3 regions of the Blautia sp. TM10-2 genome follow, and region 3 is predicted to be linked to each of the others. Evidence: riboswitches for the same ligand, from Rfam matches in the RefSeq annotation. Region 3 holds a riboswitch; each other region holds the start of a gene.
What was found. A riboswitch is a leader RNA that binds a small molecule or an ion and turns the genes downstream of it on or off. The one in region 3 is predicted to bind cyclic di-GMP.

Region 1: linked by a shared signal. The riboswitch ahead of DXD92_RS17175 (ABC transporter substrate-binding protein) and the one ahead of DXD92_RS10415 (response regulator) in region 3 are both predicted to bind cyclic di-GMP.
Region 2: linked by a shared signal. The riboswitch ahead of DXD92_RS17140 (sensor histidine kinase) and the one ahead of DXD92_RS10415 (response regulator) in region 3 are both predicted to bind cyclic di-GMP.

The regions. Positions count from the first base shown of each region.
Region 1 covers NZ_QUJZ01000020.1:32,292-38,439, reverse strand. The annotation lists gene DXD92_RS17195 (glycoside hydrolase family 3 protein) at 1-1,298, shown strand, start outside; gene DXD92_RS17190 (glycoside hydrolase family 3 N-terminal domain-containing protein) at 1,299-3,713, shown strand; gene DXD92_RS19775 (helix-turn-helix domain-containing protein) at 3,737-3,943, opposite strand; cyclic di-GMP riboswitch class I at 4,390-4,465, shown strand; gene DXD92_RS17175 (ABC transporter substrate-binding protein) at 4,565-6,148, shown strand, end outside.
Region 2 covers NZ_QUJZ01000020.1:18,270-24,417, forward strand. The annotation lists gene DXD92_RS17135 (transporter substrate-binding domain-containing protein) at 1-1,048, opposite strand, end outside; partial or broken gene DXD92_RS17140 (sensor histidine kinase) at 1,231-1,425, opposite strand; cyclic di-GMP riboswitch class I at 1,489-1,564, opposite strand; gene DXD92_RS17145 (diguanylate cyclase domain-containing protein) at 1,767-3,527, shown strand; gene DXD92_RS17150 (hybrid sensor histidine kinase/response regulator) at 3,580-6,148, opposite strand, start outside.
Region 3 covers NZ_QUJZ01000009.1:70,043-76,190, reverse strand. The annotation lists gene DXD92_RS10430 (ParB/RepB/Spo0J family partition protein) at 1-480, opposite strand, end outside; tRNA gene DXD92_RS10420 (tRNA-Arg) at 807-880, opposite strand; gene DXD92_RS18560 (hypothetical protein) at 1,743-1,886, opposite strand; cyclic di-GMP riboswitch class I at 1,996-2,071, shown strand; gene DXD92_RS10415 (response regulator) at 2,090-2,230, shown strand; gene DXD92_RS10410 (DUF3878 family protein) at 2,405-3,403, shown strand; gene DXD92_RS10405 (MATE family efflux transporter) at 3,704-5,035, opposite strand; gene DXD92_RS10400 (AIM24 family protein) at 5,200-6,036, opposite strand.

The DNA.
Region 1 (6,148 bases), on a different contig from region 3:
CGGGGGAGAAACAGAATATTTCGATCCGAATATCCATGCAGGATCTGGCAGGATATGTTGAGACATCTGCATCATATATCCTGGAAAAGGGAAAATATCAGTTTTTTATCGGAAATTCATCCCGTGAGACAATTTTTGCAGGAGAAATCCAGATAAGAGAAGATTACGTAATTAAAAAATGTGTGAATCGTCTTTGCGTGCAAAACTGCAATGTAGAGCATTTGCAGGTACTATCTGCAAGAGAAGGACGAAAAAAGGTCCGAATGCATGAAAAGAAAAAAGAAGAGACCGATGGTTTAAAAGAGCAGGAAAGATATGATCTTTTACGGGATGAAATGGAACAAGTAAAAAATTTCAGTATCGAACAGCTGGCTGCATTGTGTGTGGGGTATGGACCTGGAATTCCATTTGCAGCGTTCAGCAAACAGGAACAGCCGGAAACTATATTGGATGGTCAGGGAAATCCACTGACCAAAAACGATCATCCAGTCGGAGCAAAAGGATATGTCTCCCCGGCTATGCCAGAAAAAGGTATTCATTCCATTTTTTATAAAGATGGACCGGCAGGTGTGGGAACGGGGGCCTGGCCAACGGCTATGCTGATTTCCTGCGCATTCAATAAAGAACTGTGGGAAGCGTTTGGAAATGCGGTTGGCGCAGAGTGCGAAAAGAAAGCGGTTGACGTATGGCTGGCACCAGCAGTCAATCTGCACCGGAATCCGCTTTGCGGGCGAAATTTTGAATATTTTTCGGAGGATCCTTATCTGACCGGAATCTGTGCGGTCCAGATTACAAAGGGCGTTCAGGAAAATCATCCTGTCCGCGTCTGCCCCAAACATTTTGCCGTGAATGAACAGGAAACGTATCGAAGAGGAAGTGCGAAGAAGCGGTACGATGCGGTAGATTCCATCCTTACGGAACGTGCATTGCGGGAACTTTATCTGAAACCTTTTGAAATGTTGGTTCGAGATGCCGGAGTATCCTTTATTATGACATCGTTTAATAAAATTAATGGGGTTCTTGCAGCTGGAAATCGAGATTTGTGTACGCATATTTTACGGGAAGAATGGAACTTTGATGGTGTTGTCGTTACTGACTGGGGCGATATGGATATTGTCGCAGATGGCGGCGATGCTGTGGCAGCGGGAAATGATATTGTGATGCCGGGTGGCCCGCCGGTGATCCGGCAGATTTTGCAGGCCTATCAGGAGAGACGGATTACCAGAAAAGATCTGGAAAGGAGTGTTGCAAGATTGTTACATGTTCTGAAGTTATTTGAGAAAGGGGAGCGTATTTAAATGAAATCATATAGGGATCATACACTGGGTGCCAAAGAAAGAGCCTCTCTTCTGCTCAAAGAAATGAGCCTTGATGAAAAGATGGCACAGATTAACTGTGTTTTTCCTTTTGATCAGGATGCCTATAACTTTGAAAAAATTCAGCAGGAGACAAAATACGGAATGGGAGAAGTAAGCACGCTGGAAATGCGCAGGATGGAGACACTTGATGAAGTGGCTGCATGGCAGAGAAAAGTGCAGAAGATTGTGATGGAAAACAGTGCCCATCGAATACCGGCAATCTTTCATATGGAAGGATTGTGCGGGGCCTTCATTCAGGACTCCACCAGTTTTCCGTCTGGGATTGGCAGGGGAGCAAGCTTTGATCCCAAGCTGGAAGAACAGATTGCAGAAATTGTGAGCAGACAGGAAACGGCCTGTGGTATTACCCATATACTGGCACCGGTTCTGGATGTGGCAAGAGATCCGCGTATGGGCCGTTTTGGAGAAAGTTATGGAGAAGATGCTTCCCTTGTAAGTGCGATGGGGGCAGCGTATACGAAAGGAATACAAAAGAATACAGTTGCTTCAAGAAAAGCAGAAAGTGTGGCAAAACATTTTGTGGCTTTTCATAATTCGCAGGGTGGAATTCATGGAACACACAGCGAAACGCCGACGCGACTTTTAGAAGAAGTGTTTGCAAAACCTTTCCAGGCAGCAATCACAGAGTCAGATCTGAAAGGTATTATGCCTTGTTATTGCGCTGTGAATGGAGAAGATGTATCTGCTTCTCATAACATGCTTACGAAACTGCTTCGGGAAAAAATGGGATTTGACGGCATGTGCATCAGCGATTACGGTGCAGTGGGAAATGCGCATAGTGTACATCATATTGGAGAAACATTTGAAGAAGCCGGTGCGATGTGTCTTCATGCGGGAATGGATATCGAGATGCCGTCCTGTACTGGCTATAATGAGAAATTAAAAGAGATGTTTTCAAGTGGAAAACTGGATATCCATATTTTGGATACAGCGGTTTTGCGGGTTCTGGAGGGAAAATTCAGAATGGGCTTATTTGAAAATCCCTATGCGCTGGAAGGAAAAGAGCTTCATGCTCTTGTAATGCAGGAAGCAGACAGGAACACTTCCCTGCGGTCGGCCAGAGAATCCATGGTATTGCTGAAAAATGACGGCGTATTGCCGATTGCGGCAAAAGGGAAAAAAATCGCGGTGATCGGACCGCATGCCGGGTATGCCAGAAAAATGTTTGGTGGATACACACATATGTGTATGATGGAGTCTACCTATGCGATTGCCAATTCTATTGCAGGTGTAAGCGGAGTTGTACAGGCAGATGCAGATGAGATTATTACGGTTCCGGGAACCAATATTCAGTCTGATGAGACAGAGCAGTTTGATCAGATCCTGAAAAGACAGAAACCGCAATGCAGAAATCTGTATGAAGAATTCCAAATCCGCTTTCCGGAAAGTGAGATTTTATATGCATATGGCTATCCGATTGCAGGAAACGACGAAAGTCATTTTGAAGAAGCGCTGCAGGCAGCAAAGCAGGCAGACATTGTGATACTGACGCTTGGCGGTAAGCACGGAACGTGTTCCATGGCATCAATGGGAGAAGGAATTGACAGTACTGATATTAACCTTCCAAAATGTCAGGATGCATTTATTCGCAAGGCTGCGCAGCTTGGAAAACCATTGGTTGGCGTTCACTTTGATGGAAGACCGATTTCCAGTGATGCTGCAGAGGAATATTTAGATGCTATTCTGGAAGCATGGAGTCCATCAGAAACAGGAGCAGAAGCAGTAGTTGATATTTTAACCGGAATATATAATCCGGGAGGAAAACTTCCGGTTACCGTTGCTTATGGAGTGGGACAGCTTCCGGTTTATTACAATCATCCATATGGTTCCTCCTGGGATCAGAGCGGCAGTATCGGTTTTGCCAATTATGTGAATATGCCGCACAGACCGAGATATTATTTTGGATACGGACTGTCGTATACAACATTTACATATTCGGATTTACATATCTCGATGGGAAATGAAAAGGCAGCAGATACGGTTCAGATCTCCTGCGCTGTTGAGAACACGGGAAGCTGTGAAGGAGATGAGGTTGTCCAGCTTTATTTACGAGATGAATATGCCAGCCTGACAAGACCAGTAAAAGAACTGGCAGGTTTTAAGCGCATTCACCTGCGAAAGGGCGAAAAGAAAACGGTATGCTTTGAGGTGAAAACGGATCAAATGGCTTTTCTGGACATTGATATGCACTGGAAAGTGGAAAAAGGACGATATGCAGTAGAGGTCGGAAGTTCTTCAGAAGATATTCGTTTAAGAGGAAGCTACTGTGTGAAAGAAAATAAATGGGTTGCGGGAAGAAATAGAGCGTTTTGGGCAAGTGCCGCAGCGAAATAAAAAGAACAGAACCGGATGCCATTTTATACAAAGCGGCATTCGGTTCTGTTCTTGCGGTATTCCCGTGGGGAGCAGTTCATTTTTTCACGGAAACATTTTCCGAAATAGGACTGCTGGCTGAAGCCGGTCTGCAGGACGATCTGTCTGATGGGAAGTGTGGTTTCTGTTATCTCCGTGATTTGTTTTCTATGTTTTGGCAATATCTTAATAATTTCTGCAGATATTTTCATATTATTTTTTCGATATAATAAGTATACTTGCTGTAAAAAGGATTGTAAAGGTAGTCTAAATGGACAATAATAGTTTATCACATACAACGTGGAATTGTAAGTACCATATGAACCAGAGCAGGAAAACCTGCCGTCGCTGATCACACTTGAAAAAATATGTGTAGCTTTGGGCGTGACATTATCGCAGTTTTTTCGAGAAGATAATTCAGAGAATCTGACAGAAAAACAGAAAGAAGTTCTAGGGATATGGAATGATCTGAGTACAAATGAGCAGGAAACAGTAATGTCAATGCTGCGTGGACTTCGGAAGTAAGAGAACAGTTCGAGTATATGTATCGGCTGTTCTTTTTTTGTTTTTGAACGTTAAAATGTTAATTTTTTTCTTGTGTATAGTAGAACACTAAAGTATAATAAAATCAGTTTTTTACATAAGATTAAAGCTATAATAAGGAAATTGGCAAACCAGATGAAAGTCTGGGACGCAAAGCTACAGGGCCTTTAAAATGGCAGCCAGTTGCATAAAATGAGGTGCACTGTCTGTCTGACGGTGCTTTTTTACGGTGTTATTTCATAGACGTAACAATAATGATTTTATCAGGAAAGAATGAGGAAAATAAAAGTATGAAAAAGGCAAAACGTTGTCTGATAGCAGTGGTGTCAGGTGTACTTGTAGCATCTGCTGTCTTGTCTGGATGTGGACAGTCAAAGAAAGAAGTATCTATAAATGATGATCATCTTACCGTTTATCTGTGGGAAAATCGTTTGATGAAAAATATTGCACCCTATATCCATGAACAGTTTCCAGATCAGGATATTGAATTTATTATAGGTAACAATGATACCGATTTATACAGTTATTTTAAAGAACATGATGAATTACCGGATATTATAACAGTACGTCGATTTTCTGGAACAGATGCACAGGACTTACAGCCTTATCTTATGGATTTTGCTTCTTATGATGTTGTTTCCAAGTATTATTCTTATGCGGTGCAATATTATAAGAATGCGGAGGATGAAATCCAGTGGCTGCCAATCTGTGGTATTCCGCAGACGATCATTGCCAACAAAACACTGTTTGATCAGTATGGCGTAAAGATTCCAGAAAATTATGAGGAATATGTACAGGCATGTCAGCAGTTTTATGATAATGGCATAAAACCGTATTCCATGGATCTTGGTGAAGACTGGTCTAATAATGAAATCATCCAGGCTGCAGCAATCGGTGAGTTTACAAGCCTGGATGGTATTGAATGGCGAAACGGTGCAGAGACTGCAGCGGATGAAGTAAAGTTTGATGATGTATTATGGAAACGTATTTTTTCAGAAACCAGTCAGTTTCTTAAGGACTCGCATTTTGGTAAAGAAGATATCAATATTGATATCAATACAGGAACCCAGATGTTTGTCGAAGGAAAATCAGCAATGTTTCATGGACATCCGACGGTTATGCAGCAGCTGCAGAAACAGATGGATGCGGAGCTGATCCGTATTCCTTACTTTTCACAGACATCGGATGAATCCTATGTGTACATGACTCCGTCCTTAAACATTGCATTTAACAAAAACCTGGAAAAAGACCGGGAGAAACTGGATACTGCGCTGGATGTGCTGGATTGTATGATTTCAGAAGAGGGGCAAAAGCTGATTGCGGATGGAAGCGGTGTTATTTCATTGAATACAGATGTTCCAACCATGATGCAGGATGTGCCTGGACTGGAAGAGGAAATTAATAATAATGCTGTTTATATCCGATATTCCGCCCAAAAATCATTTGATGCAAGTCTTGAGGCTGTTCACGGATTACTGTCAGGGGAAATGGATGAAATACAGGCTTATGATACTTTTCGCAGTGTAATGAATCGTAAAGATCCAGAAGAAAAAGCAACGGTGAATTTTGAAAATGAATATTCCATTTCACTGAACGATAGAAATGGCCGTGATGCAGCATCTTCCATTTTAACTACGATCAGAGAAGAAAATGATGCACAGCTGGCTCTGGCACCATATTATTATTTCACTTCTTCTATGTACAAAGGAGAATGCACCAGCAGCCGGGTTGGCATGATGACAGCGAAGAGTTCAGATACACCATTATATGTTGCAAAAATCAATGGTAAACAGGTTTATGAACTCGTGGAAAATTATCTTGCTGATGCTGATGAGAATTTTTACGTAACCAATAAATACGAATTACCAATTGCA
Region 2 (6,148 bases), on a different contig from region 3:
CCAGGCGTGCATCGATACTCATATCTGTGGTTTCCGTATTTTTCTGATAAGCAATATACTCATCTCTGGTGGCAGGTGTAAGAAACTCATAGGAAATCCCGGCATAGTCTGCAATTTTCCGGAAGTAATCCGGGATAATACCCTTCATCTCACCATTTTCATTATAAGAATATGGATAACGGGTCGGATCACACAGAACATGAAGCGGGTTGTCCTTGGAATACTGTGAAATAATACTTTTTTCTTTCTCCGTATATTCCAGATTCTTAGTTTCGATGCTTTCATAATTTTTATTATAAAGTGTCGTTTTCCAGTCACCCTCAACTGCATTCATCTGGCCGATTGCATAATTGATCTCATTCAGCAATTCTGTATTACCTTTTTTAACCATGACATAGAAATCGCTGCTGTCAAATTTATCCACGATACGCTCATTGTTTGTTTTTCTCATAGAAGTGGCAGCAATAGCATCAACATTTCCGCTCTGAAGAGCTTCCTCCATCTCTTCTGTCGTATCAAAATAAAATGGATCATATGTAAATCCTTTATTGCCTGCAAAATCCGCAAACTCTTTATCTCGTGAGCTTCCGTTCAAAAGTGCCACACGCATACCGTTGTAAGTACTGTAATTGCCATCCACAATCGTGCTGTTGTCACTGCGGACGGTCAGAATCCCATTATTGGTTCCGATCGGACGTGAAAAATCAAACTTTTCTTCTCTTTCCGGTGTTTTGCGGGGAGATGTTACCATATCAATCTCGCCATCTTCAAGCATCTGCTGCATATCATCCCAGCTCTTATCATATCCGACATATTCGTAATCTACATCCCAATAACGGGCCATCAGCCGAAGAAAATCATAGCCATACCCACTGCGGTTGCCTTCTTCATCCATCACATGATAACCATCCATGGCAAAGAAACCGACTTTGACAGTTTCATGCTGCGAACTGTCCTCGGCTGCATATGCAGTCTGGGGAGAAAATATCATACACACGCATACAAAAGCCAGTAATACTGCCACATATTTCTTTGCTCTCGAAATCATATTAAATCTCCTGTCTGTCTGTCTGTCTGTCTGTCTGTCTGTCTGTCTGTCTGTCAAATATATTTCTCTATACATCTCCTTGTCAACCTCCTGGTTTAATAAAATTGCACTACCGCATCAAATCCATTTGTCACTGTTCAGTGACCTGCGGTTCGGTCCCCCCCACCGGTCTTTATGCTTCTGAACTTGAAGACAGTTTTTCCTGCCTCAATCTTGCTCATATCCAGAACGTCATTGATAATTCCCAACAGATGCTGTGATGAAATATCTATTTTATCTGCATACTCTATAACTTTTGCTTTATTTCCTGCATCATGTCTGATCAAAGATGTGATACCAATGATTGCATTCATAGGTGTACGAGTATCATGCGACATTATTGTTACGTCTATGAAATAATACCGTAAAAAAGCACTGCCAGACAGACAGTGCACGTCATTTCATGCAACTGGCTGCCATTTTACAGGCCCTGTAGCTTTGCGTCCCAGACTTTCATCTGGTTTGCCGATTTCCTTATTATAGCTTTTAGACTTACGCAAAAAACTGATTTTATTATACTATAGTACTCTACTGTACACAAGAAAAACATTACCGTTTTAACGCCCAAAAACATATTGTCATTATACTGTCATTTTTTTAAAAACTTATTCCGTTTTTCAACTTCTATGATATAATGCTTTATTATAAAAACTCCAATGAATAAACTGAGGTGAACCAAGTGAAGAAAAAAACACTTGTGCCTCTTATTATTTTTTTACTGGGCATATGCCTTGTTGGTTTAATTGTATACAAAACAGACACCCATGAAAAAAATCAGAGACACATATTGGCACAATTAAACGCAACCACCTATGGTGAACGCATAAAGAATGAAATTGCAGATGGAATTGGAATTACAGATACTTTGGAACAGATCTTAATCAGTGAAAATGGCGAAATCCATCAGTTTGAGACGATTGCCGGGAATCTTATGTCTGATTCTATTGAAAGCGTGCAGCTCGCTCCTAATGGTGTTGTAACAGATATTTATCCGGCTGAAGGAAATGAGGCAGGTAAGATCGATCTGCTCCATGATAAAGACCGTAAAGAGATTTCCTGTTATGCAAGAGATAACCATGCAACCATTACGCAGGGGCCCTTCGAATTAAAACAGGGCGGTTATGGAATTGCAGTCCGCAATCCAGTCTACCTGAAAGATAAAAGCGGACAAGAGTATTTCTGGGGATTTACCATTGTTATCCTGCGTGTTCCGGATATTTTTTCAGATACAGTCAGTGCACTTTCAAATTTTGGATATGAATACAAAATTTTAAAAACAGACACTCCCTGGAGCGATACTTATAAAGTGGTTTATCAGTCAGATGGTCAAATAGATCATCCGATTTCTTACGCTTTTACAGTAGGGGATGGAACCTGGAAGCTTGAGGTAACTCCTAAAACCGGATGGAGAAATAACACACTACTGATAATTATCAGTGGTATGTTTCTTACTATAAGCCTTCTTCTGTCAGTACTTACCAGGGTATGGCTGGTAGCAAAAGAACACAAGAACAAATATAAAATACTGGCGCGCACAGATTCTCTTACAAATATTTATAATCGCTATGGATTTGATGAATTAGCAGAAAAAATAATTTCTAAAAATCCACAAACACATTTTGTGGCTGCGCTCCTTGATATTGATGACTTTAAGTTTATCAATGATATCTATGGCCATAGTTATGGAGACAAAGCATTAAAGAGTCTGGCAGACAGTATGAAAGCTTTTTTCCCATCCGATGCATTGCTTGGAAGAAATGGTGGTGACGAATTCTGCATTCTTTTACCAAATTGTACCTTTAAGGAAGCAGATAAACAGCTGCAGCAATTCACTAAGCTTCCAAAAACGTTTTCATATCACGGTAAAGAACTCGCATTTTATATATCTCTCGGATATGCAGAATATCCAACATTTGCAGCCAGCCCTTCACAGCTTATGCGCTGTGCAGATGCAGCTCTTTATGAAATAAAACTGCATGGAAAAAACGGATGTATGGCTTACAGAAAAGGTCTCCAGTCAGGAGTCCGCAAACAGCTTGGATTTGCACTGAAGGATATCTCTGAACACCTTCCAGGTGCATTTATCATATATAGAGCAGACAAAGAAGATGATGAGCTCTTTTATGCAAACCACGAATTTCTTCATATGACTGGTTATAAGAGCATGGATGAACTATTCAGGCTTACTCAAAAAAGGTTCCGCAATCTGATCCGACAAGATGAACAACAACAGATTGAAACAAGCATCTGGGAACAGATTGGCACAGGCAATGAAAATGACTATATTCACTTTCATCTTCGAAAAGCTGACGGAACTTATCTTTCCGTGCTTGATCATGGAAGAATCGTAGAAAGCCAACAATACGGAAAAGTATTTTATGTATTGTTCATGGATTGGGAAGATATGCATCTTCGTTACAGTGATAAATTTTCCGAATAAATAAAAAAAACTGCTAAAAAGTTGTGAACCGAACTTCTTAGCAGTTTTTTTACTAATCTACCAGATTGTTTTGTAACGTACTGATCAATTCCTCTATAACAATTGGCTTGGATAAGAAGCCATTCATACCACATTCCAGTGCTTTCTTTTTGTCTTCGTCAAAAGCATTGGCAGTCATGGCAAGGATGGTAATTCCCGCCAGCGCCGGATCCCTAAGGGCACGGATCTGCTTCGTGGCCTCATATCCGTTCATTACCGGCATCTGCACATCCATCAGCACCAGATCATAATTACATGGCTTCGAATTCTTAACTTTCTCCACTGCCTCTGCCCCATTTTCTGCAGTATCAACCATGAAGCCATATTCGTTAAGGATCTCCACCGCAATTTCACGGTTCAGTTCATTGTCTTCCACAAGCAGTATGCACCTGCCTCTGAAATCTGAGCTTGTCTCAGGAAGAACGGGATTCTCCTGCTCAGCCTGATTCTGGCCGATAGCAGCCATCAGGGTATCTCTGATATCTGACATAAAAAGAGGCTTCGCACAGAATGCAGTCACCCCTGCAGCCCTGGCTTCCACTTCGATGTCTGACCAGTCATAAGCAGTCAGGATAATGATCGGCGTATCATCACCAAGACTGCGGATCTGTCTGGTGACCTCAATGCCATTCATATCCGGCAGACGCCAGTCAATAATATAAGCATGGAATGCATCCCCAAGCTCCATAGACTGCCTTGCACGCAGAACAGCCTCCTTACCGGAAAGTGTCCATTCCGAACGCATTCCAACCTTCACAAGCATCTTTGTCACACTGTCACAGGTATTAAAATCGTCATCTACAACCAGAGCCTTAAGGCCCTCCAGCTCTGCAATCTTCTCTATACGGTGATTCTCAGGCTGAGTCCGAAATGGCAGACGGACAATAAATTCTGTGCCTTTCCCCTGCTCTGTCCGGACCTCAATGGTACCACCCATCATATCCACAATATTCTTGGTGATGGCCATGCCAAGTCCTGTGCCCTGGGTTCTGCTCACAGTGGAAGTCCGCTCCCGCTCAAAAGGAGAAAAGATCTTCTGTACAAATTCCTGACTCATGCCGATTCCATTATCCTTTACCCGGATCTCGTATAGTTCACTGCCTTTTACTGTCCCTGGATACTGTTTCAGCCGGACAGATACAGTTCCGCCTGCAGGAGTAAACTTGATTGCATTGGACAGCAGATTCAGCAGCACCTGATTCAAACGTGTCTTGTCGCAATAGACATCCTCATTGGTAACATCCATTGCATCCATATAAAGCTCCAGCTGTTTCGCATGGATCTGCCCGCTAATGATGGTCTTCAGATCATGAAGCACATCCGACAGACTGACCTCCGTTTCTTCCAGATGGATCTTTCCACTCTCAATCCGGCTCATATCCAGGATATCATTGATCAGTGAAAGCAGATGTTTACTGGAGGAAAGGATTTTGCTCAGATAATCTCTGACTTTTTTCTGATTATCAATATTACTTACAGCCAGTGTGGTAAAGCCGATGATCGCATTCATTGGTGTCCGGATATCGTGAGACATATTGGAAAGGAAAGTACTCTTAGCCCTGTTTGCTGTCTCCGCCGCACGGACTGCCTCAGAAAGTGCCTGATTCATTTTCCAGTCAGCAGTACGGTCTGACATAACCAGGATGTATTTCTTTTTCCCATTTACCTCACTGCCCATTGCAATATTATGGAACCCGCGTTTTTCCCCTGTTTTCTGATGAACATATTCAAAATCCCATTCTCTTTGTTCATTCACCTGGATTTCCTCAAAATAATTTTCCTCCGGATTTTCATGTTCCTCTGGATGCAGTTTTCCCAGAACACGAATATCTTTGCGAATCTGTTCTACCGTAATACCAAGCAGTTTTTCCGCATTTGGGCTTATATAGTCTGCCTGATATGTTTTTGCATCCAGCATCAGAAAAACGTCATCCACATTCATTGACAGCTTTTGAAAAAGCTCGTCTCTGTACCGGATCTGTGTGTCCTTTCTTCTAAGGCTTATCCTGTTTTTTTGAATAATAAGGCCGATAAAAAAGGCGGCAATACAGAACAAAACCGCAGCCACAAGAAGCATTGTACTACGCTGCAGACTGTTCATACTGGCATTGACAATATCCGCCTGTACAAGTCCCAGAAATACCCAGTCCTGAATATCTGATTTTTCATAGACCAGATAATAGTTTCTTTCATCCAGATTTACCAGCATCGCATCGGTGCGTCCCGCTTTAAACTTCTCCGAAAGCTCATTGATCTCTTTTTCAGACATATTGGAATGCTCTCTCAGAACACCAAAGAAATTGTACACATTCCCCCATGACTCAGAAGAATGATCGACCACAACACGGCCATCCGGATGAACAACAAAGCTCTGGGCATTTCCATTGAAAGCAGAAATGTCCAGCACATCTACGATATCAGAGTTTTCATAGGCAATGGCAATTGCATCATATTCAAATCCCTGATAAATTCCATGGGCCCTGGGAGTAGCAAAAACAAGCAGCTGAGACTTTCCAGGAACTGCTGCATTCGCTATCACATCATTTCCCTGCCGGATCTCCTCTTCAATGTTTTCCTGTAAT
Region 3 (6,148 bases):
TTTTAATACGTCATTCTTCAGTTTGTAAGCAAAAGCTTTTTCACTGTAGCTGATCCGTTCTCTGTGAAGATTGGAATCTACCATGCTCAAGATGGAATCATCTTCACTTAATACCCGGATGATTACCGGTACTTTACGGTATCCCAGTTTCTCCGCAGCATGTTTTCTTCTGTGGCCGGATATGATCTCATAGTATCCATCCGGTACCGGTCTGACGATCAGCGGATTTAATATTCCATACTTTTCAATGCTTTCCTGCAGAAGAAACATTTCCTTATCATCCTTCACCTGAAACGGATGCTCTTTGAACGGTCGAAGACGCTCAATCTCAATTTCTATGATTCTTTCTTCGTTTTCTTCTGATTGTCTGTTTGGTTCAGTCATCTTGACTCCTTTCCTCCAGGATTCAGGAAATAAAAAATGCCTGCCTGGAACTTTTATAGATAGTAAAGTTCCAAACAGACATTGCTGTTTGACCATTAGCTGTAGCTAATAGAATTGAATACTGTTTCAGCTAATTCATGTTTGCAGGTTTGGGAGAGATTGTTTCTTTTCCCGCCTTTTCTCTGATTTACATCCCCGAATAAGGGGTGACAACAGAGCGGAACCCAAATGTTAGCTGAACTTCCTAAAACCCATGTTTGCAAACCGGTAATTTTGATTAGCTGTCAGCTAACAAAAATCAGATTGCGTTAGCTGGAAATTGATCATTTTGAATGGAATTTCGTGTCACGAACGTGATTTGAAAATAACAAAAGCGTTCGTTGTCAGCTAATCCAGCTAACATTTTCGAACGCTTTGAAGCCCGTCGCCAAGAGGATTTGAACCTCCGACCCCTCGCTTAGGAGGCGAGTGCTCTATCCAGCTGAGCTATGACGACACATGCCGCAAACCCTTGATTTTACTGGGTTTCTGGGATTTTTCCCTTCGGCCATATATAAGATTATCAACTCTTTTTTGAGTTGTCAATCTACAGATTTTTTTGAGTTGGTAACATTAGAACGTTCCCCAATTTGGTGAATGCTTTGTTGTCACCTTTGGCATTTTTCAGAATAGATTCGAACTGAAAGTTGTTTTTCATTTTTTCCCTTTGGGGAATGCCTCGGCTTTCTCTTAGGAGGCGTGTGCTCTATCCAGCTGAGCTACTGAGACATTTTTAAGATTTATGCAATTTTCATTGCTCGAAGGAATCGAACAATCTGCCGCTTAGGAGGCGGTCGCTCTATCCAGCTGAGCTACGGAAACATCTTTAAAATCTATTCAATTTTAGTCTTAAACTTACTCAATGTCAATCGCCTTTGCCCGAAAGGCGGTCGTTATAACATATTCTTAGGAGGCGAGTGCTCTATCCAGCTGAGCTATGACGACACATGCCGCAAACCCTTGATTTTACTGGGTTTCTGGGATTTTTCCCTTCGGCCATATATAAGATTATCAACTCTTTTTCGAGTTGTCAATCTACAGATTTTTTTACTTTGGTAACATTAGAACGTTCCCCAAATTGGGGAATGCTTTGTTGTCACCTTTGGCATTTTTCAGAATAGATTCGAACTGAAAGTTGTTTTTCATTTTTTCCCTTTGGGGAATGCCTCGGCTTTCTCTTAGGAGGGGGACGCTCTATCCTGCTGAGCTACAGAAACAAGAATTATAAATGTTTCAGCCAGGTCAGAAACAAAAATATTATACTATATTTTTGCTGCTTTTTCAAGACGAAACACATACTTGCGATTCCGCAGTTTACTTCAGGAATTTTCCATTGTGAGTACCTGATAAATTCTCTTATAGGCTTTTTCATAGGTCCAGCAGCCTTCGACATTGTTGTAGTATTCATTATTTTTTTCGACAACATATTCTAAATCGTTTTCTGTTATGAGTCTGTATTTCATCGTACACCTCCAATGTTAAAAACAGTAATCTGCCAAAATCCAGAGGTCATTATATCATATTCCGATGGGAAAGGAGAAGAGAGTCTTACAGCAATGAATTAAAATAAAAAAAGAATCTCGGCAAAGCAGTCGAAAGGCTGTGACGCAAAGCTACAGGGCCTGTAAAATGGCAGCCAGCTGCGTAAATATGGAACATTTCGGTGATGGATGGCATCGAGGCGACGAAAAAAATTCGAAACAGTGTGCGTGAGGACAATGATGTTCCGATTTTTGCGATGACAGCAAATACCTTTGCAACGGACCGCAAGCGGTGCGCGGACGCGGGCATATTCCGAAACCGGTGAATTTAAAAGAGATTCAGACGACGCTGGACGAGAAAGTGCGGACGGCATGCGCCGGATAACGGGACGGATTAATAACAGAAAAATTTGGAGAAGGGGCTCTACTGCTTTGGATTGCAGTGGAGCCTTTTTATGGTGTATCATAGGAAGTAAAAGAAAACAGGGGAGAATCACGGAATGGAAATTGCAGAAAATATCACATGGACCGAGGAACTGGAAAGGCTGGATGTGCTTCTTTCGCAGGGGCAGTTCGAGCTGCTGCTTCCGGGTGAGCGGTACGGTGGAGGAGAAAAGGAGATCTGGCTTGTCTATCTGATGAACGATGCGGCAGAGAGCTTTCTCGTTTTTCATGACGCGGAGCTGACGGGAACGTATCAGAAGGAATACGAGGGAGAAATAGATGCTGCACTGGAAAAAGACGGGGAGCAGTACGTTCTGATCGTGCGGCAGGGAGAGACGGTGTGCACGCTGTTTTTCAGCCGCCTTTCACTGGAAGTGCATCTGTTTGATTACGGAAAAACGGGTCATTTCTGGGTGGACGGATACGAGTATCTGCGGCAGATTGAGTTCCGTATTGCGATCCTGCGGGACAAGCTGGAATACCTCGGCGAGGCGTTCTGCACCGAGGAAGAAATGCGTCTGGCATCGCTGGCCAATTTCCCGCCGCTCAATTTCTGCTGCTACCCGGCCGTGCCGGATCAGTATCTCGTACCGTCATGCCCGTGGTGGGAAGCGACGGAAGAGGCAATTACGGAGATGAAAAAACTGGCATCGGAGGCAGGCGATAAAGTGCTGCTGTGGTATCTTGCACTTTATGAAAAATGGCAGGGAAAACTCCTCGCAAAACAGATCGCAAAACTGCTGCATACGAGCCGCCACGCGAAAGTCGTGGATTTACTGGAAAAAAAACTGGCCCGCGAAGCACAGAATTATCCGAAACGACGCTTCACCGGCGAAGAAGGAACCCAGATCCGAAAAATCCAGGAGCAGGCAATGAAACGGAAAAAGATACTGGAAGCCGAAGGAAAACGCGCATCATTGCTGCGCGAGGAGCCATTCTTTTATGCACGGGATTCGGTGGAATATAAGGTCCATCTGATGATCTGGGGAACGAGAGGGAAAGAGCGGGTTGTGGAGGTTGAGACGTTTAAAATTTCCAGAACGCAACGGCAATGATCAGCTCCTTTACGGATGAGCCGGAAGTGATTCAGTTTTAATACCAGTAGACAAGAAGTCCCCCGCTTCTAAAGTGGTGGGATGAATTGTTAAAAGAAACATAACGGCAGTGGCGGGCGGAGAGAAATCGGTATCCTCCACAGACATGAGGCAAGTCACAGTCGAACTATTTTCGACATGTCAGACTCCGTGAAAATACCGACTGTGAATTGAAACAAGGGATAAGGTAAAATAGAAAGCGCTTATTTGAGGCGGGAATGAAATCTCAAATAAGCGCTTTTTCTATACGCTGCCGCCAAGTCAGGCTGCGGGCAGTTTATAATATTTCGATGTATGCTGGCGGTAGAGCAGCAGCAATCCGCGGATGCAGAGCTCGATAGCCATGGCGATCCACATGCCGCGCAGGCCGAGCGGGGTGATGAGAAGCACCGCGAGACCGAGGCGGATGACCCAGATGCTGCCAAGGTTCAGAAGGCTTGGCACAAACGTATCGCCTGTTCCGCGGAGGGCTCCGGCGGCAACGATGGAAGCGCCGAAAAACGGCTCGGCGAGCAGTTCGATGCGGAGTACCTCGGCGGCAAACGAGCGCACCTGCGGGTCAGGAGTCAGAATGCTAAAGACGAACGGACAGAAGATCATCATCAGACCTCCAGTGATGGCCATCAGGACTGCGCCCATGGCAATGCAGATATTTCCGTAGCGTTTCGCCAGCTTGTAATTTCCGGCGCCGTAGCTTCTGCCGACGAGCGTTGTCGCGGCGGAACCGATGCCGTAGCCTGGCATGTAGCAGAGGCCTTCGGCGGTGACGGCGAACGAATTGGCCGCAATCGCAATGGAGCCGAGCGGGGCAATCAGCATGGTGGCAGCAACCATGGCGCTGTTCATCGCGATTTCCTGTACGGCAACCGGCACACCGATTTTGAATGCAGTTTTCAGAATTTTCGTATCAAAAACCGTTTTTTCCTTCCGGCGGAGACGCAGCCGCGGATTGCGGACACAACAGAACCAGGCACCCGTGAGGCTGATGACGGCGCAGGCCAGCATCGTTCCCATACCGGCACCCATGACACCGAAAACCGGAATCAAAAGAGCATTGAAAATGATATCGAGCACGCACATGACGGCATTTAAAATACTGGGCGTCACCATATCACCGCTGCACTGCAGGAAGGACGACATCAGCGAGTTGAGCTGGGAAAACGGAAGCATGATGGCAAACATCATAAAATAGAGCGTGGCATTCCGCCGGATCTCCTGCGCACCGCCGAGCCACCCCGGCAGCGGATGACTGATCAGAAGCCCGATCAGGCACAAAACAGCCGACACAACAAGCGCGGACGCGATGCCATGCCGCACAACATCCCTTGCCTTCTTGTCATGATTTCCCCCGATCTGATGCGCTACCTGAACAGAAAAACCGGCTGAAACCGCATAAATCGTACCGCTGAGGAGCCACGTCGTCGACGAAACCAGTCCGATCGCCGCCGAAGCATTCGCCCCAAGCGCGCCGACCATCGCGGAATCAATGTATTGCATCGCAATCGTAGTAATCTGTGTAAGAATCGCAGGCAGACTTAATCGCCCGACCTGCTGAATCTGCGGTTTCAGTTCAGTCCAGTTTATTCTATTCATCATTTTCTCCAGAACATGTATTTTATCGTATGGTTTTTCTTAAGAATGTAAAGATAAATGCGTATTTTACGCTAACATGTTTTGAAGAAAGTGTCAATCAAAAACGAGGTTTAATTTGACTTTTTTCTATGCGTATTAGGCATAGGGGCGGAGAGGATTCGAATTTAATTTTCCGGCGGAAGGTTGTTCTTCACAGCGGGGTTCGCCTGGGTCGTGTTGGTTGCAGTCGGCAGGGAATCTGTCGGGGCGACCGGGCTCATGAGGACGCGGCCGGTTCCGCGGTAGACGTTGACGAGGCCTTCACCGCTGACGGCGGATCCGACGAGGGTTCCGGTGGAGCGCTCTACGGTGAAATCAAGGTTGGAGGACCAGCAGACGGCGAGGTTTCCATCGATTTTCAGTTCGTCGTTTTCGAGTTCGACTTCGATCAGCTCGTCCTCAGGTACGTTGCTTTCGAGGGCAACGGCGCCTCTGCCGACGAGGCTCAGATTGAAGAAGCCTTCGCCGCCGAGGACAGCGGAGGAAATGCTCTTGCGGGCGGTCAGTTTGGTTTTGACTCTGCCGTCGCAGGCGAGGAACATGCCGTCCTCAATCGTCATTCCGGAGGAGCCCCATTTCTCGACATCCACAAGAATGATGTATTTGTAGGTCGGTTCCAGCACGAGATATCCGTCGCCGACGTACTCCGGTTTTACGGCAGATTCCTTTGTCATGGCGCCTTTGATGGCCTTTCCGAACAGGTCGCCGATCCCTTTGATTCCGGCGGTCGCCTGTACATGGCCGCCCATCCACTGCATCGCACCGGACTGGATAATCGCGGAGTGCTCCTTGTCCAGTTCAATGACAACCTGGCGGCGGCGCACATTCATTTTGCTCATGTAATACTCCTCCATGGCAGTCATCGGCGAGACGCTGGAATCCTGGAGATATTCCATGACGTGGAAATTTTCGATGGACTTGGTGAATTTCCGGTTTTCGTTTTCGAGATTTAAAATTTTCATAGGCACGTTCCTTTCTTTCATTAAGAAGAAAAATAGTGATCCGTCTTGTTTCTTTTATTATACAGGAAAGAAAGCAAAGAGCACAGAAAAATTTAGAAAAAAAGGAAATCTG